2 regions of the Lottiidibacillus patelloidae genome follow, and region 2 is predicted to be linked to the other one. Evidence: a T-box and tRNA genes for the amino acid it is inferred to sense, from the RefSeq annotation. Region 2 holds a T-box; the other holds one or more tRNA genes.
The links. A T-box is a leader RNA that pairs with one kind of tRNA and senses whether it is charged. The one in region 2 lies ahead of pheS (phenylalanine--tRNA ligase subunit alpha), so its partner is inferred to be a tRNA-Phe.
Positions count from the first base shown of each region.

Region 1 (11,284 bases), on a different contig from region 2:
CGAGGACTTAACCAATTTTTTTAAATGTGTGTGTTTGTCGTTATCTAGTTTTGAAGGAACGATGTTCCTTTTAACTGCAAGAAAATACCATTGTTTTAGCATTAAGTTGCATGGTATAATTTATCTTGTCGTTAAAACTTGTCTGGTAATGATGGCGAAGAGGCCACACCCGTTCCCATACCGAACACGGAAGTTAAGCTCTTCAGCGCCGATGGTAGTTGGGGGCTGTCCCCCTGTGAGAGTAGGACGTTGCCAGGCTTTTTAAATGCCGGTGTAGCTCAGTTGGTAGAGCAACTGACTTGTAATCAGTAGGTCGGGGGTTCAAGTCCTCTTGCCGGCACCACTATTTTTGAGAGCCATTAGCTCAGTTGGTAGAGCATCTGACTTTTAATCAGAGGGTCGAAGGTTCGAGTCCTTCATGGCTCACCATTTATTTACTAATAATTATGCGGGTGTGGCGGAATTGGCAGACGCGCTAGACTTAGGATCTAGTGCCGTATGGCGTGGGGGTTCAAGTCCCTCCACCCGCACCATATAAATAGATAGAAAAAATGCGCCCGTAGCTCAATTGGATAGAGCGTTTGACTACGGATCAAAAGGTTAGGGGTTCGACTCCTCTCGGGCGCGCCATTTCTACGGGAAGTGGCTCAGCTTGGTAGAGCACCTGGTTTGGGACCAGGGGGTCGCAGGTTCAAATCCTGTCTTCCCGACCATTAAATCTATTAATTATTTGGGGCCTTAGCTCAGCTGGGAGAGCGCCTGCCTTGCACGCAGGAGGTCAGCGGTTCGATCCCGCTAGGCTCCACCATTTAAATTGAATAATCTAGTAGTAATTATATTATGGCGGTGTAGCTCAGCTGGCTAGAGCGTACGGTTCATACCCGTGAGGTCGTGGGTTCGACTCCCTCCGCCGCTACCATAATATTTCGGAGGAATACCCAAGTCTGGCTGAAGGGATCGGTCTTGAAAACCGACAGGGGTGTCAAAACCCGCGGGGGTTCGAATCCCTCTTCCTCCTCCATAAATGGTCCCGTGGTGTAGCGGTTAACATGCCTGCCTGTCACGCAGGAGATCGCCGGTTCGATCCCGGTCGGGACCGCCATTTTTATTAAACATTGATTAGGCTCGGTAGCTCAGTCGGTAGAGCAGAGGACTGAAAATCCTCGTGTCGGCGGTTCGATTCCGTCCCGAGCCACCATTTTTCACTAAACTAACTTAATATTCGGAGGGGTAGCGAAGTGGCTAAACGCGGCGGACTGTAAATCCGCTCCCTACGGGTTCGGCAGTTCGAATCTGCCCCCCTCCACCATTTGCGGGTGTAGTTTAATGGCAAAACCTCAGCCTTCCAAGCTGATGTTGTGAGTTCGATTCTCATCACCCGCTCCAATAATGGGCCTGTAGCTCAGCTGGTTAGAGCGCACGCCTGATAAGCGTGAGGTCGGTGGTTCGAGTCCACTCAGGCCCATCCATTTTTGGGGAAGTACTCAAGAGGCTGAAGAGGCGCCCCTGCTAAGGGTGTAGGTCGCGCGAGCGGCGCGAGGGTTCAAATCCCTCCTTCTCCGCCAGTCGCACACAATTTTATTAAGGCCCGTTGGTCAAGCGGTTAAGACACCGCCCTTTCACGGCGGTAACACGGGTTCGAATCCCGTACGGGTCATCAAGATAAAAACTCATCTGATAGATGAGTTTTTTTGTATTAAGAACGTAATTCTCACCCAAGGGTTCCCCTGCATAGTAAGTGAAGCTTAATCCAGAGAAGAGCAGGACTAGCTTCGCGTCGGAATCCCGTACGGGTCATCAAGATAAAAACTCATCTGATAGATGAGTTTTTTTATTTACTGAGATTTTTAGCATTAGAAAATTACTATAACGAGGATGGAGATAACTTTGACTGAGCATGTTCAATCATTACAACAGCATATTGAATTAGGAGATGGATTGAGGCTAGTTTTTAAAGAACCAAATGAATACTTTAAATATTATTCGATTTATTATGGACAAAAATATGCAGATTACTATTTTCGAAGGTCCTCGGAGACATCATTGGAAATAGTATCTATTTTTAATTGCGGATATTTAATCATAAAAGATGAAAACGTTGTTGGCGGTGTATTCCTAAAACCTAATTTTATGTCAGATTTATTTGTTGTTCCTCCTTATGACGATTATGAAGGATTAGTCGACAAGCTTTTAGAGCATTTAAAAAAGGTATCGAAAACAGAAGAGAAGATTTATCTGAGAGAAATTGTAGAAGAACACGTTGCAATGTATAAACAAAAAGGATGCCAAGTTCATGAAGTTAATTATTGGATGATACGTCCAACACAATCAATGAAGGCAATGCTTCCTGAAGGATATATTTCAAGATCTATTTCAATGGAAGACATAAATGATATAGCATATTTAATTATGAAATCCTATAAAGCAAATCCAGTTTATAAACAAATTGCATCAAAAGAAGATTATATTCTACATGTTACGGAATTCATAGAAAAGCATAAAGACAATAAAATCATGGATGAGTGTTCAAGAGTTATTGTTGATAATAGCAATAATAAGATTGTTGGTGTCTGCTTACACATGGAATTTGAAGATTATCCTTTAATTATGAGTTTAGTAGTAGACCCTGAACATCAAAATAAAGGTCTTGGACGATTTTTGTTAACCCACTCTATAAACATATCGAGTAAAGAGTACCCAGCTACCCGTTTAGCTGTAATAAAAGATAATTCAGCAATAGAACTTTATGAAAACCTTGGATTTATTAGAAACAAATCTCTAACTGATATGCATTTAGAATAAAGGTATTTTTACAATAACTCTAGAATAAATAAGTAATACTACTAGTACCTTTGTATTATAAGAAAGGGTTGAGAAAAATGGGTCTATCTATTAGAGAAGTTACTAAAAAGTTTGCAGGTGCGACTGCAGTTGATAACCTTTCATTAGAGATACCAAAAGGGGAATTATTTGGTTTATTAGGTGGGAACGGTGCTGGCAAAACGACGACATTTCGGATGGCACTAGGGTTACTTTCACCAACTGATGGTGAAGTGCTATGGGGTGGTCAGAAACTAGATTATAAAACTAGTCATCTCGTAGGTTATTTACCTGAAGAAAGAGGTTTATACCCTAATATTAAAGTGAAGGATCAATTACTCTATTTAGGGCGCTTAAAAGGGATGAAGAAAAAAGAGTGTATTGCACAAATTGAATTTTGGCTTGATTTTTTTAAAGTTCCCGAATACGCAAATAAGAAAGTGGAAGAACTATCAAAGGGAAATCAACAAAAGATACAGTTTATAGCAGCAGTACAACATAAGCCTGAACTAATCATTTTAGATGAACCTTTTAGTGGGTTGGATCCGGTAAATGTAGAACTTTTAAAGAAAGCAGTTTATTTCTTAAAAGATCAAGGAGCAACTATTGTCTTTTCTAGTCATCGGATGGAGCACGTAGAGGAATTATGTGAAAACCTATGTATTCTAAAGAAGGGTAAATCCGTTGTTACCGGTTCATTAAAGGAAGTAAAAAGGTCATACGGGTTGAAAAAGGTCATCATCCAAGCCGACTTTCCTCTTGATGAATTAATCAATATTGAAGGTGTAGAAAGAATGGAAAAGAGAGCTCATGAAGTGGAGCTAAGTATATCTAATGAGCAATTATCACAGACAATTTTTGAATATTTGCAAGGTAAAGGGTTTGTAAATAAGTTTGAATTAGCTGAACCATCTTTAAATGAGATTTTTATTGAAAAGGTGGGTGAAGGTCATGAATAAGTTTTTCATTGTTTTTTTACATACATACATTAATAAATTAAAATCGAAAGCTTTTATTATTACGAGTGTCATTTCGGTTGCACTAATCTTACTCGTTTCCAACATGGATGTCATTATCGCTAAGTTTGATAAGGAGGAAGTTATTTCCGTAATTGTCTTAGATGAGACGAAACAATTAAAGCCTCTACTAGAGCAGCATTTAAGTAATACGGATACCCATATAAATCTTATTTCATATGATGATAGTGAAAATAAAGCGACAGAGGAAGTAATCGAAGGTAACTACGATGGCTTGTTACATCTAAAGGTATCTAATGAAAATCTTCCAGTGGCAACCTTCAAAGCTAAAACAGTGACAGAGGCTAGTTGGATCAATGATATACAACGAGCACTTCAACAAGTCAAAATCATGCAAGCGACAGAGCAATTAGGACTGGACCCGGCAGAAGTAGCGAAAATATATGAACCTGTTCCGTTTGAAAAAATTGCTCTTGAAAAAGGTGCAAAAACAGAAGAAGAATTAGATGCGGCAAGAGGAATTGTCTACGTTCTATTATTTTTAATCTATTTTGCAGTCATCTTTTATGGAACGATGATTTCAACAGAGGTTGCTACAGAGAAATCTTCAAGAGTAATGGAAATATTGATTTCATCCGTATCACCTGTGACACAAATGTTTGGAAAGATAGTTGGAATTGCCGCATTAGGATTAACCCAGTTCACTTTAATATTATCGGCAGGATACATTGGAATGAAAAATCGGCCGCCGAAGGAAGATGGCGCGCCTAGCAATTTTATTGAATTTATTAGTTTTGATGAACTACCAGTAATAACAGTAATTTACGCACTGGTATTTTTCATGCTAGGATTTTTATTGTATGCTACGCTCTTAGCGGTTTTAGGTTCACTTGTAAATCGAGTCGAAGAAGCGAATCAAGTCGTTTCTCCTGTCATAATTTTAATGGTAGTCGGCTTTATGATTGCCATGTCAGGGCTTGGTAATCCGACTACGTCATTCATCCAAGTAACATCTTTTATCCCCTTCTTCTCGCCGATGATTATGTTTTTACGTGTTGGGATGCTAGATGTTCCAATTTTAGAAGTAATTCTATCCATTTCTATATTAATTGGTACGACGATAGCTCTTGCAATCATCGGTGCGAGAATTTATAGTGGTGGCGTATTAATGTATGGAAATGCAATGTCATTTAAGAATATAAAAAAAGCTTTTCAAATAACGAAAAAGTAAATATTGAAAAAGCAGATAAACCTCCCAGCTATTAAGTAGAGAGGTTTATCATTTTTTTTATGTCAGTTACAATCTTCTCCGGAATCTCCTCAGGAATTAAATGCCCTGCTTTTTCGTAAACAATTAGCTTACTATTCGGTAAGTCCTTGTGAAGTCTTTTGCCAACAGATAATGGCGTTACGCGGTCCTCCTTTCCCCATATTAGCAAAGTTTCTGTAGTAATTTGGTTTAACTCATTTGAGATTAAGTGATTTTCTAGTTTCCGATACATTACTAACAAGGCATCGAAAATTGCTTCATCTAAAAACGGTTCCACATAGCCTAGTTCTAACTCTTCATTCACTATTTTCTTATCATAAACAACATTCATTAAGTTTCCTCTTATACCTGATTCGGCTAATTTCCTCTTCATGTACCATTTAAAAAAAGGAATGTAAGAAGCTGCTAACATTTTTCGTGACGGACGAGTAATATAGCCAGATGAACAGAGCAAGACAAGTTTATTCACTAAATCCGGGTATGTTTTTGCTACATGCATGGCTATTTGCCCACCTAAAGAATGTCCGACAATATTGACCTTCGACAGCTTTTTCTTTGCACAAAAGGAAGCAACCAGTTTACTATAAGTCGAAAAAGAATAAAAGAAAGAACGCGATTTTTCACTTTTCCCAAACGGCGGTAAATCAATGGCATATACATGAAAATGTTCAGTTAACAACGGCATTAACTTCCTGAAGCTAAATATAGAAGATAAAAACCCATGGATTAAAATAATTGTTGGCTTTTCTCTTCCCTCCTCTACATAACTTTCATAATATACATTGATCGTATTAATCGTAATTGTATCCTTCATATAAGTTATTCTATATTCATTTTTCATAACGTTATTTTTTACGATTTTCATAGAAAAATTCATAACGGGCGCACCTCAGTAGCTAATTTCCCATATTTTTATTATGAGGATAACTTTTTAGAAGGAGGAGAGTATGCAATGAATGATGGCAGTAAATTTTTAATAGCCTTGGATGACGGCCATGGAATGGAAACGGCAGGAAAGAGAACGCCAGTATTTCCTGAAGGTGGCTTCATGAAGGAAAACGAATTTAACTCAAGAGTTGTAGAGATTTTAAATGAAGAATTAAAACGATGCGGATTTCGGACGTTATTAACGGCACCTACAGATAAAGATACGTCGCTTTATGACCGTGTAAAAAAAGCTAATGATGCGGATGTAGATTTATTTCTATCTGTCCATGCTAATGCTTTTAAAGGAGAATGGGGCGATTGGGGTGGAATTACAACGTTTGCTTATGTAGCTGACGAGACGTCAAAGAGATATGGTCAAATCATTCATAAGTGGTTAATGAAAGGCACAGAAATGAGAGACCGTGGTGTAAAAGATGGTAGTTGGTTATATATTGTCCGCAAAACGAAAAAAAGCATCCCAACGATATTAGTCGAATGCGGATTTATGGATAATTTAAGGGAAGCCAGACTTTTAATAACGGAAGCATATCGCAAAGAATGTGCTGTTGAACTAGCAAAAGCAATTTGTGAAATTTTCAATGTTGAATATGTAAAAGAAGAGAAATCATCAAAACTTTATAAAGTGCAAGTTGGTGCATTCCGTGTGAAAAATAATGCATTAAGACTTGCGAAGGAGCTGCGTGGTAAAGGATACGATACGTATATCGTTGAAGATGAAGTTGACGAGACTAAGTAATAAGCTCAGCACCTAATAGATTCTTCTATAGGTGCTATTTATTTTTACATAGGCAGTATACCAGGCCTGCCCACGAGAAAGAATAGTAGAAAAGGATTATGGAGGAATTTACGTGCATAGTGTTTATACCGTTCGCTATATATGCGAGGAGTATCCTAGTGGAAATCGCTATTACTATAAGCAAGAATTAATAACGCACGACTCATGGGATAATCCCGATTCTTTAGCGTGGTCACATCCAAGGCCAATATCTAAAAGAACATATTGTAAGCGAAAAAAAGGTGGATATCGAACCGAGCATCGGTTTGTGAATAAAGCTCCAGCTCAAATAATTCACTTTCCATTTCAATTACCTTAAAATAACTGTAAGGTTTAAAATAATAAATGATGGTAGTGGAGGGTGGCATATGCTGGCTTTTTATAATGGGGAGTTTATTGAAAGTACCGAAAAAATAGTATCATTAGAAGATCGAGGTTATCTTTTTGGTGATGGTGTATACGAAGTAGTACGGATATATAATGGAAAACCATTTATGTTGGAAGAACACCTTGAAAGATTAAAAAATAGTGCCGAAGCACTTCACATCCCAATGCCTTACAGTGATGAGGAATTTAAGCAGTATATTGCTGAAGGATTAAATCGTTTAAATGAAAGTAATGTTGATATATACATGCAAATCACAAGAGGCTCAGCCCCTAGAAACCATGTTTTCGATAAAGATATCCAACCAGTAACTGCTATGATTTTTCGAAAGTCAAAAAAAATAGCGGATGATATTAGAGAAAATGGTGGAAGTGTATTATTAAGAGAAGATCAAAGATGGGCAAATTGTTATATTAAATCATTAAACTTACTGCCTAATATACTAGCAAAGAATGAAGCCGCTGAAAAAGGATGTTATGAAGCTATTTTTTATAAAGATAACGTTGTAACCGAAGGATCTGCAAGCAATATTTTTGTTGTTAAGAATAATGAACTTTATACAACACCACTCCATAAAGGGATTTTACCTGGAATTACGAGGATTGCAGTTCTCAAAGTGGCTAAGGAATTAAACATAATAATACATGAAGAATTTTTCACACCACATTTTTTAAAAGAAGCGGATGAATGTTTTGTAACCAGTACAACGTCAGAAGTTCTTCCAATTACTATTGTTGAAGGCGAAAAGATTAGTAATGGTAAAGTCGGAGAACTGACAAAGAATATATATGAAGGATTTAAAGAATTAACGAAGAAATAAATGGAAGGCTGTACAACTCGTACAGTCTTTTTTTGTGCAAAAAAAAGACAAAGTCGCAAGCGACTTTGCCAAAATAAAAGGGGGGGATTACTTGAAAGCTAGTTATATCTTTTCCTGTTATTCTACTTTTAATACGTTGATTTATAAAAAAGTTATTATTTTTACTAAATTTCAATAAAAGCGCAATTTTTCAACAATTATATTGTTAAAATGAGTGTTGATATCTTTTATTTTAAAAAATGAAACAATATATTCCATTTCATCGTTACATAAATAAGAAAGTGAGAAAGAGAGGTAATTACTTATGCAGGAGTCAGATTTAATAAAAGCTGCGCAAGCTGGTGATATAGAAGCATTTCATCAGTTAATGAACCACTATTTACCAGTAGTTGAAAAGTTTGCTTACCAAATTGGTAATGAACTAAACGATATTGAGGATGTTACACAAGAAGTTTTTATTAGAGTTTACCGTTTTTTAAATCAATATTCAAAGGCGAAATTTACTACTTGGTTATACCAAATTACCCTTAATGTTACGAGAGATTTAAAGCGTAAAAATAAACGTAACAAAAATAAAGTGGAAAAAATGATGAACGAGAGAGTTGATTATTCCGAAGCACTAAATGACTCGCTGTTAGAGGATGAGGAAGCTCAGATGTTACACATTGCTATACAAAAGTTAAATGAAAAATATAAACTGCCATTAATTTTATATTACTTCCACGATAAAAAATATGATGAAATAGCTGATGTACTAAGTCTCAGACTCTCTACTGTAAAAACGAGATTAAAACGAGCAAAAGACAAACTAAAAGATATCTTAATGGACAACGAGGAGGTTATAAAAGATGTTCGAGGATAAGCGCCTAGAGAAGAAACTTCTCCATTTAAAACAAGAATACAACAATATAGATACAACAAGCGATTCAGAGAAAATTTTATACCATATTCTAAATGAAAGAGATCAACCGAAAAAAAAGCCAGTAAAGAAATATCCTTTTACGTATATTGCAAGTCTGGCAGCAGTTCTATTAATCGGAGTATTCGTTGGACTTTCTTCATTATTAGGTCAAGGCGGAAGTAAATCGAACGAAGTTAACGAATCTTTAGCATTAGATGCCTCACCAGAGAGTGCTGGAGAAGAATCTTATGATGGTCACTCTTCAGGAGGAACTAATGATGAGCAAGAGGAAAGTGATGGTGCTGACCAAGATAAAGGAATGAGTAAGGAAGAATTTATTAAAAAACAGGAAGAAGAGCAAACAAAGTATGAGGAAGAAAATAAAGCCTTCTATGAAGTTTTTCAAGATCAGCTCAATTCACTATATGATAAAGCAAGTAATTATCTAAGTATGCCTAAGGATAAACTTCATGATATATACTCTATGGATGTGGCAAAACAAATAATTGTTGAGAATTATCGTCATTCACAAGAGGAAAATAAATTCGAAATTACGAAGGAGAAACTAAATTCCTTTATTGGAAACACAAAATACATTTATGGCAATGATGTGTTTGGAAAAATGGAGTATGAGATACTAGATATTTACGATGCGTATAAAGATAGTGGCTATGACGATGAAGTATTAAGAGGGCTTGAGCCGTTTCAAGTGATGGCGTTATGGCTATATACTTCAGTTAATGGTGATGATGATATGCAATGGCATCTTTTGGTAAAAACAGGGAACCATCATTACCCATCAAGAGAAACATATTTAGAAGAATCTACGCCACCATCAGAAGAAATGAAGCAACAGCGGAGAGATTTTATAGAATCGATATACATGATGGAGCAAATTGTATTTACAGCTGAAAGTAATATTAGAGATAATGAAGAGACGGATACAGCTGATATAATTATGCATAGAAGCGAAAACTTTGCAGATCGTGAGAGTATGATTGGCTTCGCCTTAACTAAAAACGACAAAGGCATTTGGAAAGTAAACTTTATGCCAATGCAATAATTATTTGAAAGTCTAAAGTGATTGCTTCTAGCGATCATTTTAGACATTTTTTTTTGACATTAGCAATTTTATTTCATTAAATTCTTTAATTTGTTAATAATAAAAATGTGCCCAAAAAACCATGTTTTGCTATTAGAGTCTGACTGTGTTATAATTGATAACTGCGTGATAAAGATAAAATTCGGGAGTGTTACCATGTCTAAAATTGAAGTAGGATCTGTATTAGAAGGAAAAGTAACAGGTATCCAACCATATGGTGCTTTTGTTGCTTTAAACGAAGAAAAACAAGGCTTAGTTCATATTTCTGAAGTTGCTCATGGCTTCGTTAAAGATATTAATGAATATCTATCTGTTGGGCAAGAAGTACAAGTAAAAGTACTTTCTGTAGATGAAGAAAAAGGAAAAATTAGCTTATCAATCCGTGCTACACAAGAGGCTCCAGCTCAAGAAGCTCCAAAGCCACGTCGTGCACCTAAAGCTACTAAAACTTCTTCTTATTCAGCTGCATCTCAAACAGAAGCTGCTAGCGGTTTTAATACGCTAAAAGATAAGCTGCAAGATTGGATTGCACAATCAGACGATCGTCAATCTTTATTAAAGAAGTAATAGAAAAAACGTCCCGTTAAAGGACGTTTTTTTATTTTCCTAAAATTTATCTTATACCATCTGTTGCATGGCTTCTTTCGACTTCTTCTGATGGTTTAAATAATAAACCTAAGTTAATTAAACCAGCGATACCGACAAGTCCGTAGACGATGCGTGAAAGTGCAGCATCTTGACCGCCAAAGATCGCAGCTACTAAATCAAATTGAAAGAAACCAATTAATCCCCAGTTAATAGCACCTATAATTGTTAAAGCTAGAGCAAAACGTTGAATACCACTCATGATTGGGTCCCTCCTTAGAAGATTAATTTGCTCATTTCTATCTTTAGTAATTATTAAATGATTTATACAATTGAAATATTTTACCAAAGGGCAAAGTTTTGTCATAATAAATGAAAAAGCAAAGGGAAGTGACGACAATGAATTCATTTGAACAACATAATCCTACAAAATTAATTTTTGGAAAAGGTACATTAAGCAATTTATCGAAAGAAGTAGCACAGTACGGTAAAAAAATTTTACTCGTATATGGTGGAGGCAGTATTAAGCGAACAGGAATTTATGAAAATGTATTAAACGAGCTAAAAAAAATAAATGCAGAAGTACATGAATTAGCAGGAGTTGAACCAAACCCACGCTTATCTACAGTGGAAAAAGGTATTGCTATATGTAAAGAAAATGATATTGATTTTTTACTAGCTGTCGGTGGTGGAAGTGTTAT
Region 1 covers NZ_NPIA01000008.1:142,553-153,836, reverse strand. The annotation lists partial or broken rRNA gene CIB95_RS14015 (23S ribosomal RNA) at 1-15, shown strand, start outside; rRNA gene rrf (5S ribosomal RNA) at 142-258, shown strand; tRNA gene CIB95_RS14005 (tRNA-Thr) at 268-343, shown strand; tRNA gene CIB95_RS14000 (tRNA-Lys) at 354-429, shown strand; tRNA gene CIB95_RS13995 (tRNA-Leu) at 449-533, shown strand; tRNA gene CIB95_RS13990 (tRNA-Arg) at 554-630, shown strand; tRNA gene CIB95_RS13985 (tRNA-Pro) at 637-713, shown strand; tRNA gene CIB95_RS13980 (tRNA-Ala) at 733-808, shown strand; tRNA gene CIB95_RS13975 (tRNA-Met) at 843-919, shown strand; tRNA gene CIB95_RS13970 (tRNA-Ser) at 929-1,021, shown strand; tRNA gene CIB95_RS13965 (tRNA-Asp) at 1,027-1,102, shown strand; tRNA gene CIB95_RS13960 (tRNA-Phe) at 1,123-1,198, shown strand; tRNA gene CIB95_RS13955 (tRNA-Tyr) at 1,225-1,309, shown strand; tRNA gene CIB95_RS13950 (tRNA-Gly) at 1,313-1,386, shown strand; tRNA gene CIB95_RS13945 (tRNA-Ile) at 1,392-1,465, shown strand; tRNA gene CIB95_RS13940 (tRNA-Ser) at 1,475-1,565, shown strand; tRNA gene CIB95_RS13935 (tRNA-Glu) at 1,586-1,657, shown strand; gene CIB95_RS13930 (GNAT family N-acetyltransferase) at 1,888-2,802, shown strand; gene CIB95_RS13925 (ABC transporter ATP-binding protein) at 2,880-3,779, shown strand; gene CIB95_RS13920 (ABC transporter permease) at 3,772-5,028, shown strand; gene CIB95_RS13915 (alpha/beta fold hydrolase) at 5,060-5,944, opposite strand; gene CIB95_RS13910 (N-acetylmuramoyl-L-alanine amidase) at 6,020-6,751, shown strand; gene CIB95_RS13905 (hypothetical protein) at 6,864-7,109, shown strand; gene dat (D-amino-acid transaminase) at 7,159-7,995, shown strand; gene CIB95_RS13895 (RNA polymerase sigma factor) at 8,300-8,857, shown strand; gene CIB95_RS13890 (hypothetical protein) at 8,844-9,959, shown strand; gene yugI (S1 domain-containing post-transcriptional regulator GSP13) at 10,155-10,565, shown strand; gene CIB95_RS13880 (DUF378 domain-containing protein) at 10,612-10,845, opposite strand; gene CIB95_RS13875 (iron-containing alcohol dehydrogenase) at 10,983-11,284, shown strand, end outside.
Region 1: it encodes a tRNA-Phe, which carries the amino acid that the T-box ahead of pheS (phenylalanine--tRNA ligase subunit alpha) is inferred to sense. The anticodon was not compared.

Region 2 (11,284 bases):
GGGAATCCCTTACCAATTTGATTCAATTGCAGCTGGTGGAACAGATTCTGGGGCAATCCATATTACAGCGAATGGTGTACCGGCTCTTTCTATTACTGTAGCATCACGCTACATTCATTCAAATGCAGCGATGATTCACCGTGACGATTTCGAAAATGCAGTTAAATTAATTGTAGAAGTAATTAAACGATTAGATGCTGATACAGTAAAAGAAATTACTTTTAACTAAGAAAAGTGAACTAGACAATAAATAGAACAAAGCCAGCGGATCTCCCGCTGGCTTTGGTTTTTCTAATAGTATTGCTTATTTAAGTCCTTGCTCAAGTGTTTCCAATAACTCTTGTTGCGTACTTTGATCAGAATTTTGCCATATTACTTCAAATAAAACACCAAGACCTGGAAGCATCTTTTCCTCTTTACTTTGAATTGCATCAACAATTGTGTCTTTTAGCTGGTCTTGAGAATTGCCAGTAACATTTGTTATAATAGCATTTCTTAAATTTAAGTTCATCACCATCACCTCTTTATAGTCATAGTAAAACCTATTTGGTAGTTTTCTCTAAAGAGTGAAAAAATATGTATCAATGAGAAAGAAGGAAAAATAATGATGAAGATGATCGATTCACTTCAAAACCCTTCCGTTAAAAAGTGGAAGAAGTTACATACGAAAAAAGAGCGTGAAAAAACAAATACGTTTTTAGTAGAAGGTTTTCACCTTGTTGAAGAAGCGTTAAAAAGTGATGTGGAAATTACGACAATCATTGTCGACCAGGATGCAAACTTACCACGTGCACTAGATTTCTCTAATGTGTCAATGACATATGTTTCAAATCAAGTAATGAGAGCAATTAGTGAAACAGAAACACCTCAAGGTATTATCGCTGTTTGTAAAAAGCAAGAAACAAAAGATATCTCAAGTGGTCGTGGGCAAAAATGGTTATTACTTGATCGCATTCAAGATCCAGGTAATGTTGGCACAATGATTCGCACTGCAGATGCGGCTGGATTAGATGGTGTTTTATTAAGCCCTGGTTGTGCAGATATTTATAACGCAAAAACAATTCGCGCGACACAAGGCTCACTTTTTCACATTCCAGTAGTTACAGCTGAACTTACGACTTGGTTAAATACGTTCAAGGAAGATAGTGTCCCAGTATACGGTACAGCACTTGAAGGTGGAGTTCCTTATCAAGAAATGGATAGCAATCCAGAACGAGGCTTTGCTTTAATTGTAGGTAATGAAGGTAGCGGAGTTGACGCTTCTTTACTTTCGCAAACAGATAAAAACTTATATGTACCAATCTATGGTAAGGCTGAATCATTAAATGTATCTCTTGCTGCAGGAATTTTATTATATTATTTACGAGGATAGTTGCACATTCTAAAGAGTTTTGCGTATAATAGAGGAAATTAATTCTATATGGAAAAGCTATGAAAGAGAGTAGTAAATTACCGCTCACCATCAAGGGAGAGAATGCCAAAGACTGAAAGCATTCTTATGGATGATGTAGTTGAATTCACTCTGGAGCTGTCACTTGGACGTTGCTAATTACAACTAAAGGTGAACCGGTTTCATTACCGTTATAAAACTTGAGTGAGCGATATTGTATATTTTTATATCGTTAATTAGGGTGGTACCACGGAATCTTCGTCCCTTTGCGGGAGTGAGGATTTTTTTTATTTTACACGTTTAAATAGTATAACTTTTTAGCACTGAAGATTTACGAAGATGCAAAAAAGTTTACGTACTAAGTGTAAGTGCAACTATGCCTCTGCCTACACAAAAGGCTTGGCAATCGGCAAGTTTACTTTACAAAGATTTTTGGAGGGAAAAAAATGAAAGAACGCCTGGAACAATTAAAGCTTGAAGCAATTGAAAAGGTTGAAGCAGCTGCAAATCTAAAGGAATTACAAGATATTAAAGTTGCCTATTTAGGAAAAAAAGGTCCAATTACAGAAGTAATGCGTGGCATGGGAAAATTATCTGCTGAAGAACGCCCTGTCGTTGGTCAAATTGTAAACGTTGTCCGTGCTGAAATTACAGCGAAGCTAGATGAAATGGTCGCTAAATTTGAGCAGGCAGAAGTCGAAGCAAAACTTCGCGAAGAAACAATTGATGTCACGCTTCCAGGACGTAAAGTAAACACTGGAAACCATCATCCATTAACAGCTGTCGTTGAGGAAATTGAAGACTTGTTTTTAGGAATGGGCTTTACGATTGCTGAAGGTCCTGAAGTAGAACAAGATTACTATAACTTCGAAGCGTTAAATTTACCAAAAGGACATCCAGCACGAGACATGCAAGACTCTTTCTATATTACTGAGGACATTTTACTTCGTACGCATACATCACCAGTACAAGCACGTACGATGGGTAAGCATGAAGGCAAAGGTCCTGTGAAAATTATTTGCCCTGGTAGTGTATACCGTCGCGATAGTGATGATGCAACACACTCACACCAATTCATGCAAATTGAAGGACTACTTGTTGATGAAAATGTTCGCATGAGTGACTTAAAAGGAATTTTAGAAACATTTGCGAAAAAAATGTTCGGAGAAGAGCGTGACATTCGTCTTCGTCCTAGCTTCTTCCCATTCACAGAGCCATCTGTCGAAGTTGATATTTCATGTATGATGTGCGGTGGATCTGGCTGTAATGTTTGTAAAAAAACTGGCTGGATTGAAATTTTAGGAGCTGGAATGGTACATCCGAATGTACTTGAAATGGCTGGTTTCGATTCGAAAAAGTATACTGGATTCGCTTTCGGAATGGGTGCTGAACGTATTGCGATGCTGAAATACGGTGTAGATGACATTCGTCATTTCTATACGAATGATACTAGATTTTTAAAACAATTCGGACGAGTGTAGAAAGGGAGAGTTCAATGTTTGTTTCTTATAATTGGTTAAAAGAATATGTTGATATAAATGATATTTCTGCAGAAAAATTAGCAGACTTAATTACGAAAAGTGGTATTGAAGTTGAAGGTGTCGAAACGTTAAACAAAGGCATTTCTGGCGTTGTCGTTGGTCATGTTGTGGAATGTGGGCAACATCCGAATGCCGATAAACTTCGTGTAACGAAAGTCGATATCGGAGAAGAAGAATTAGTACAAATCGTTTGTGGTGCACCAAATGTAGCACAAGGACAAACGGTTGCTGTTGCAAAAGTCGGCGCAGTCTTACCAGGAAATTTCAAAATTAAAAAAGCAAAACTTCGCGGTGAAGCATCACACGGAATGATTTGTTCGTTATCAGAGCTTGGAATTGATAGCAAGTTAGTTGCAAAAACATATAGCGAAGGAATTTTCGTCTTTCCTACAGCAGTAACACCTGGGCAAGATGCTTTAGAATACTTAAACTTACATGATCATGTCTTAGAACTTGGTTTAACACCAAACCGTGCTGACTGCTTAAGTATGTTAGGTGTCGCTTATGAAGTTGCAGCAATTTTAGGAAAAGACGTGAAAACGCCTCAGCCAGAAATAACAGAAGCAGCTGAAAAAACGAGCGATTACATTTCTGTATCGATTGATGCAAAAAAAGAAAATCCATACTACGCTGCAAGAATTGTTAAAGACGTAAAAGTTGGTCCATCACCTTTATGGATGCAAACGCGCTTAATGGCAGCTGGGATTCGCCCGATCAGCAATATTGTTGATATTACAAACTACATGTTATTAGAATATGGCACGCCTCTACACGGATTCGATTATGACCGTATCGGTTCTAAAGAAATAGTTGTCCGCCTTGCTAAGCAAGATGAAGAAATTGTAACACTTGATGATGCAACTCGTAAGTTAAACGACCACCACCTAGTAATTACGAACGGTAAAGAGCCAATTGCCGTTGCTGGTGTGATGGGTGGAGCAACTTCTGAAGTGCAAGATGACACGACAACGGTATTAATTGAAGCAGCATACTTTGATGCTCAAACAGTTCGTCAAGCATCAAAAGATTTAGGCTTGCGCAGTGAAGCTAGTAGCCGTTTTGAAAAAGGAATTGATCCAAAACGTGTCAAAGCAGCATGTGACCGCGCGGCAGCATTAATGGCAGAACTTGCTGGTGGAACAGTTTTGGAAGGTGTAGTTGAAGCTGGCGAAGTTAACACGGAAGCGACTACAGTTTCTGTCACGGCAGATCGCATTAACGCTGTTTTAGGAACATCATTAACTAGTGATGAAGTTGGCGCGATTTTCACTCGCCTTCAATTTGCTTACAAAGAAGAAGCAGGTAACTTTACAGTAGAAGTACCGACAAGACGTTGGGACATTACAATTTCTGAAGATTTAATTGAAGAAGTTGCACGTCTATTCGGTTATGACGAAATTCCAACAACATTACCGGTAGGAGCTTCTACTCCAGGAACGTTAACAGAATATCAATATAAGCGTAGAATGATGCGTCGCTTTATGGAAGGTGCAGGAATGTACCAAGCGAAAACATATGCATTAACTAGCTCAGAAAAGTCATTACAATACGCATTTAACAATGAAGGACTTTACCCTGTTACATTAAAAATGCCAATGAGTGAAGAACGTAGTCAATTACGTACGAGCTTAATCCCGCATCTTTTAGAGGTTGTTCATTATAACCAAAGTCGCCAAATGGAAGATGTTGCTATTTATGAGATTGGCAAAGTGTTCTTAACGAAAGAAGAAAACCTTGAAAACTTACCAGAAGAAAAAGAGCGCTTAGCAGGTGCAATCTCTGGGAACTGGCATGAAAACAAGTGGCAAGGGGAAAAGAAAGCAGCAGACTTCTTCGTTGCTAAGGGACTATTAGAAGGGTTGTTCGCTAAGCTAGGAATTGATGCGGATACTGTAACATTTAAACAAGATGAGCGTGAAGGATTACATCCTGGTCGTACAGCTTCTATCTATATCAACGACACATTCATCGGATGTATTGGTCAAGTACACCCGACAGAAGAAAAAGCTTATGAAATTAGTGAAACATATGTATTTGAATTAGATGTTGATGCTTTAATATCAATTAACGTAGAAGCACTAGCTTATGATAAATTACCACGCTACCCTTCAATGACGAGAGATATCGCTTTAGTTGTTGAGGAAACAGTTCAAGCTGGAACGCTTCAGTCTGTTATAAAAGAAGCAGGCGGAGAACTTCTGAAAGATGTTCACTTATTTGATGTATACCAAGGAGAGCATATGGAAGCTGGTAAAAAGTCACTAGCATTCTCCCTTCGCTATTACAATGATGAACAGACGTTAACAGAGGAAGAAGTAACAAAAGCACACCAAATAGTTCTTGATGCTTTAGCAGAAAAAGCAGGAGCAACTTTAAGAGGATAATTTTATTAAATGATCCCAAAGTGTACCCTTTAAAGTAGACGATAAAACGTTTACTTGGAGGGTACATTTTTTCTGTAAAAAAACTTTAATTCAATACACAAATGACCTGTATTTTTTCCAAGATCGACTCCATCATAAGTCCTAAACAATAGCTTTTGTGAAATGAATTTACTACATTTAAGACAACAAACTCATCAGCATGAACTTAAACGGCTAAGAATATTTCTACGTGTACAACTTGCAGGGGGAAGTAGTAAGTTTAAGAAAAAATATATTGTGGTATAATAAAACTATCAAACTATTATCAAAAAGGGGCGCTTCTAATGGAAAATAATGAAATATTAAAAGCTATTTTAGACCGATTTGATAAAGTCGATATGAAATTTGATAATTTTGATAAGAAAATGGATCAACTCGATAAGAAATTCGAACATAGGTTTAATGAAGTTGATAAGAGGTTTAATGAAGTTAATAAGAGGTTTAATGAAGTTAATAAGAGGTTTAATGAAGTTGATAAGAGGTTTAATGAAGTTGATAAGAAGTTTACTGTAGTAGATAAGAAATTTAATGTAGTTGATAAGAAGTTAGAAGAAGTTATACACCGACTTAATAATATAGAAAAAAACCAGCAAGAAGATATTAAAGCAACTCTTAACTTAATTAATAAAAAAGTTGATAGTTTAACATATGATATTGATTATTTAAGTGAGAAAACAGGAAAGCATGATACAAAAATTAATAGTCTTGAAAAAAGAATCCAGTCATAAAAAAATGGCTGGATCCTTTTAATTTTTATATCTTCTCAGCAATTTTCTTCGCTTTCTCTGTATTCGCAAAGTGATGTTTTGTAAATGTCCACAATGCTTCCGCACCTTGCTGCTTAATTAACTTCGCCGCAGCGTTATCAACATGGCTTCCTGCACCTTTTGGAATCGTAAATCCTGCTTTTGTACTTAATTCATCCATTTCCTTTAAAAAAGCGTATCGTGCAATGATGGAGGAAGAGGCAACAGATAAGTGAATGCCTTCAGCTTTTGTCGCAAGGTAAACATTTTCCTTCATTACACTTTTCTCTGCTTTTAAATAGTTAAAATACACTCCCGGTTCGGCAAACTGATCAATTAATATGCCATCGAGCTTTTGTCCTTCAATCTTTCGTAACAAGTGATTAATAGCCTGATTATGAAGAAGAGCTTTCATTTTCCCTTGCGAATAGCCTTTCTTTTGCAATTCATTGTACTTAGGGTTATGTAATGTTAATAAACTATAAGGGATTGTCTTAATTAATATTTTTGCTATTTCAATAATTTGCGGATCAGTTAAATTTTTTGAGTCTTTTACTCCTAGTGCTTGGAGAGTCGGAATGTGATCAGAACTTACATAGCTTGCAACAACTGTGATTGGTCCGAAATAATCACCAGTCCCAACTTCATCAGAGCCGATAATTGACATTGTGCCAATATTTTTAGGTGGCGCAAAGTTATGTACTTTTTTAGTTGATACTTTCTTTTTATCTTTTGGATTGCTAATTCCCCATATCCCAGACTCGCTTTCAGCTTCTTTTCCTTGAAATAGTACTTTTCCAGATTTATAGGCAGTGATCGAACATCCATCAACTTTTGCTGCAAAGACAGCCCCTTGTGGAGTTTTGCCTGTTAAGTATGGTTTATAATGGTCTTTCATTTTTTCAATTGTGATTGCATTTACTGTAATTACGGAGTTCGCCATTGTTCGTCTCCCATCATGAAATATGAATTATTTCTTTCTAGTATAACGAATTTTTCCAAGATGAGGAATTCCTCATCTTTTCAATAGACAACTATTCATGTTAAAATTAAAAAGAGTATATACGCTATGTAGGGGGAGGGATAGCATTAATGGATAGTAAAGACGAAAAAAAGCGTACCGTCGTTGATATATACGGTCATCAATATACAATTGTTGGCAGTGAAAATAGCTATCACGTTAAGGCGGTTGCAGAGCTAGTCGATTCAAAAATGCGTTCCATCCAAACGAAAAACACCTACATAGATACGAAGACATTAGCTGTCTTAACAGCGGTAAACATCGCAAATGATTATCTGAAACTAAAAGATGAATATGAGCGACTTCAACAGAAAAATAGTGAAAAGGAAAGAGAAAACTATGCTTGATTTAATTTTATTTATTACCTTAATTGCAGGATTTTTTATTGGGTTACGTAGAGGACTAATTTTACAAGTTGTTCATTTAACAGGTTTTATTATTGCATTTATCGTCGCTTATTTTAATTACGAGAGTTTAGCAGGGAAAATAGATTTACTTGTACCTTATCCACAGTTTTCAACAACTGGCCAAATTAGTATGTTACTAGAATCATTTAATTTAGAAGAAGTTTATTATAATGGTATTGCTTTTGCTGGGTTATTTTTCGGTACAAAAATCGTCTTGCAAATCATAGCTTCCATGCTAGACTTTTTAGCAGATTTACCACTGTTAAACCAAGTTAATCGCTCTTTAGGTGGCGTACTTGGATTTGTGGAAGTTTACTTAATTGTCTTTTTTGTTCTTTATGTTGGGGCATTATTACCAATAGAAATGGTTCAAAATCAATTGACAGGGTCAGCAATTGCTGGATTTATTGTCGAGCATACACCTATTTTTTCTGATCAAATTAAAGAACTATGGGTCGAGCATATGGACCACTTTAAAAAGTAAGCAGAAAAACTTCTCCAATCGGAGGAGTTTTTTTACATTCAGTCAAATGAAATTTATAATATGAGTAACTGATTTGTTTCGACTTGGATGAGGAGGTATTACGATGAATAAAAAAGATATTATTAAAACGTTAGAGCTTATTGCTTTTTACTTAGAGATTAAAGGGGAAAATCCGTTTAAAACATCAGCATATAGAAAAGCCGCAGCTGCACTTGAAGGGGACTTAAGAAGCATATCTGAAATTGAAGATGTAGCTAAAATAAGTGGAATTGGAAAAGGAACAGCTGGAGTAATTAATGAGCTGATTGAAACAGGGAAAACAGAAGTACTAGAGACTTTAAAGGAAGAAGTTCCGGAAGGTCTTTTACAATTGAAAAAACTTCCTGGGCTTGGCGGTAAAAAAATTGCAAAGCTATATAAAGAATTAAACATAACTGATATAGCTTCATTGAAAGAAGCTTGTGAGCAAGAAAAAGTGCAAAAGCTAGCAGGGTTTGGTGCAAAAACGGAAGAGAAAATTCTTGAAGGATTAGCATCTTTAGGAATAAGACCAGAACGCTTACCACTTTCATTCGTTTTGCCGATTGCAATAGAAATTGAAGCGAAACTGAAAACAATGGATGAAGTTGTGAAATTTTCACGTGCAGGAAGCCTTCGCAGAATGCGAGAAACTGTGAAAGATTTAGACTTTATTATCGCTTCTGAAAAACCAGCAGTAGTGAAAGAACAATTATTAACATTGCCACATATCAAAAATGTCATCGCAAGTGGGGATACGAAAGTTTCGGTTGAATTGGAATACGATTATGACATTTCAGTAGATTTTCGAATTGTTAAGCCGGTGGAGTTTGTCACGACTTTACACCACTTTACAGGTAGTAAAGATCACAATGTAAAACTTAGACAAATAGCTAAACAACGTGGAGAAAAGATTAGTGAGTACGGCGTTGAAAATGTTGAAACAGGTGAAGTATTAACATTTGAAAGTGAAGCGCAATTTTTTAACCACTTTAATTTACCATACATTCCGCCAGAAGCTAGAGAAAGTGGCAAAGAAACGGAATTAGAAGAGCGGATGAACGATATCATATCCCTTACTGATATACAAGGTGATTTACATATGCACTCGACTTGGAGCGACGGTGCACATACGATTGAAGAAATGGTGGAACGTGCTAGAAGTAAAGGCTATAAATTTGTGGCAATTACCGATCATTCACAGTTTTTACGTGTTGCTAATGGTCTGACTGTAGAACGTTTGCTTGAGCAACGAAAAGAGATTGAGCGTGTCCGCGAAAAGTTCAGTGACATAACGATTTTAGCTGGCATAGAGATGGATATTTTACCAGATGGCACACTCGATTATGAAGATGAAATACTTGAGGAGTTGGACTTTGTTATTGCCTCTATACATTCATCTTTTTCACAAAATCAAGAAACGATTATGAAACGACTTGAAACTGCATTACGCAACCCACACGTAGATTTAATTGCACACCCGACTGGTCGAATTATAGGTCGAAGAGATGGCTATGACGTAGATTTAAATAAACTAATACAATTGGCTAAAGAAACGAACACTGCGCTTGAATTAAATGCGAATCCGAATCGTTTAGATTTGGCGACAGAATGGCTAATGAAAGCTGAAGAGGCTGGAGTTATTTTAGCAATTAATACAGATGCCCATCATCTCGATATGTTAGAAGATATGGAAATTGGCGTAAGTTACGCGAAGAAGGCTCTTCTATCAAAGAGTTCTGTTATGAATACATGGGATGAAGAGAAATTACTATCATTTTTAAAGAGAAATGATTGAGGGGGATAACAATTGCAACAACGAGTATATAAAACATTAGAGTTCAATAAAATTATCCAAAAGCTGATTACGTTTGCATCTTCCTCACTTGGAAAAGAAAAAGCGGAAAAGTTACTACCATCACTTATCCTGTCAGAGGTAGAAGAGAGACAACTTCAGACAGATGAAGCAGTAAAAGTTTTGCGGTTAAAAGGTAATGTTCCTTTAGGTGGAATTCGCAATATCCGTAGTAGCGTGAAGAGAGCTGAAATTGGCGGAGTTTTAAATATAGAGGAATTAATGGATGTCGCAAGTACTGTCCATGCTGGCAGAAGGTTGAAGAAATTTATCGAGGCTATGGTGGCTGACGAGATTGAAGTGCCAACACTTGAAAATTACGCAGAGCAAATTGCTCTTTGCGTTAATGTTGAAGAAGAAATAGAACGAACAATTGATGATAATGGCTCAATCTATGATCACGCCAGTCAAACGTTACGGACAATTCGTTCGCAAAAGAGAAGCCTAGAAGCGCGAATTCGTGAAAAGCTCGACTCATTACTTCGCTCAAAGTCAAAAATGCTGTCAGATACATTAGTTACGATAAGAAATGACCGATACGTTGTTCCTGTAAAACAAGAATACCGTCAAGCATTCGGTGGTACTGTCCATGATCAATCAAGTTCAGGTGCAACATTATTTATTGAGCCACAAGCAGTAGTTGCCGCCAATAATGAACTGCAAAATGCAAAAATGAAGGAACAGCGTGAAATCGATAAAATTTTAAAAGAGCTTACGATCTTAGTTGCTGAACATGGAGAAGAGCTCGTAAGTAACCTAGCTATTTTAGCAGAAATCGATTTTATGTTTGCAAAAGCGAAATATAGTAATCATTTGAAAGGCTCTAGACCAAAGCTAAATGAAGCAGGATATATTCGCTTAAAAAAAGCACGTCACCCACTCATCTCAACTGATGAAGTAGTTCCTCTTGATGTCGAACTCGGTGATGACTTTACAGCCATCGTTATCACAGGGCCGAATACGGGAGGAAAAACAGTAACGTTAAAGACAATTGGCTTACTAACGTTAATGACACAATCTGGTTTGCAAATTCCAGCAGAAGATGAGTCGGAAATGGCCATTTTCCAATCGGTGTATGCAGATATCGGTGATGAGCAATCAATTGAACAAAGCTTAAGTACGTTTTCATCACATATGACAAATATTATTCAAATTTTAAAAGACTTCGATGCTAATAGCTTAATTTTATTTGATGAATTAGGTGCAGGAACAGACCCGCAAGAAGGAGCGGCACTTGCCATTTCCATTCTTGATGAAGTAATTGGCCGCGGGGCACGAACGGTCGCAACAACGCATTATAGTGAATTGAAAGCATATGCTTATAACCGCAAGAAAGTAATTAATGCTAGTGTTGAATTTGATGTTGAGACACTGCGCCCGACCTATCGCCTATTAGTCG
Region 2 covers NZ_NPIA01000002.1:406,473-417,756, reverse strand. The annotation lists gene CIB95_RS06140 (M42 family metallopeptidase) at 1-229, shown strand, start outside; gene sspI (small acid-soluble spore protein SspI) at 305-511, opposite strand; gene CIB95_RS06130 (TrmH family RNA methyltransferase) at 608-1,372, shown strand; T-box leader at 1,423-1,659, shown strand; gene pheS (phenylalanine--tRNA ligase subunit alpha) at 1,837-2,871, shown strand; gene pheT (phenylalanine--tRNA ligase subunit beta) at 2,886-5,315, shown strand; gene CIB95_RS06115 (hypothetical protein) at 5,639-6,082, shown strand; gene rnhC (ribonuclease HIII) at 6,108-7,043, opposite strand; gene zapA (cell division protein ZapA) at 7,193-7,468, shown strand; gene CIB95_RS06100 (CvpA family protein) at 7,461-8,012, shown strand; gene polX (DNA polymerase/3'-5' exonuclease PolX) at 8,110-9,828, shown strand; gene CIB95_RS06090 (endonuclease MutS2) at 9,841-11,284, shown strand, end outside.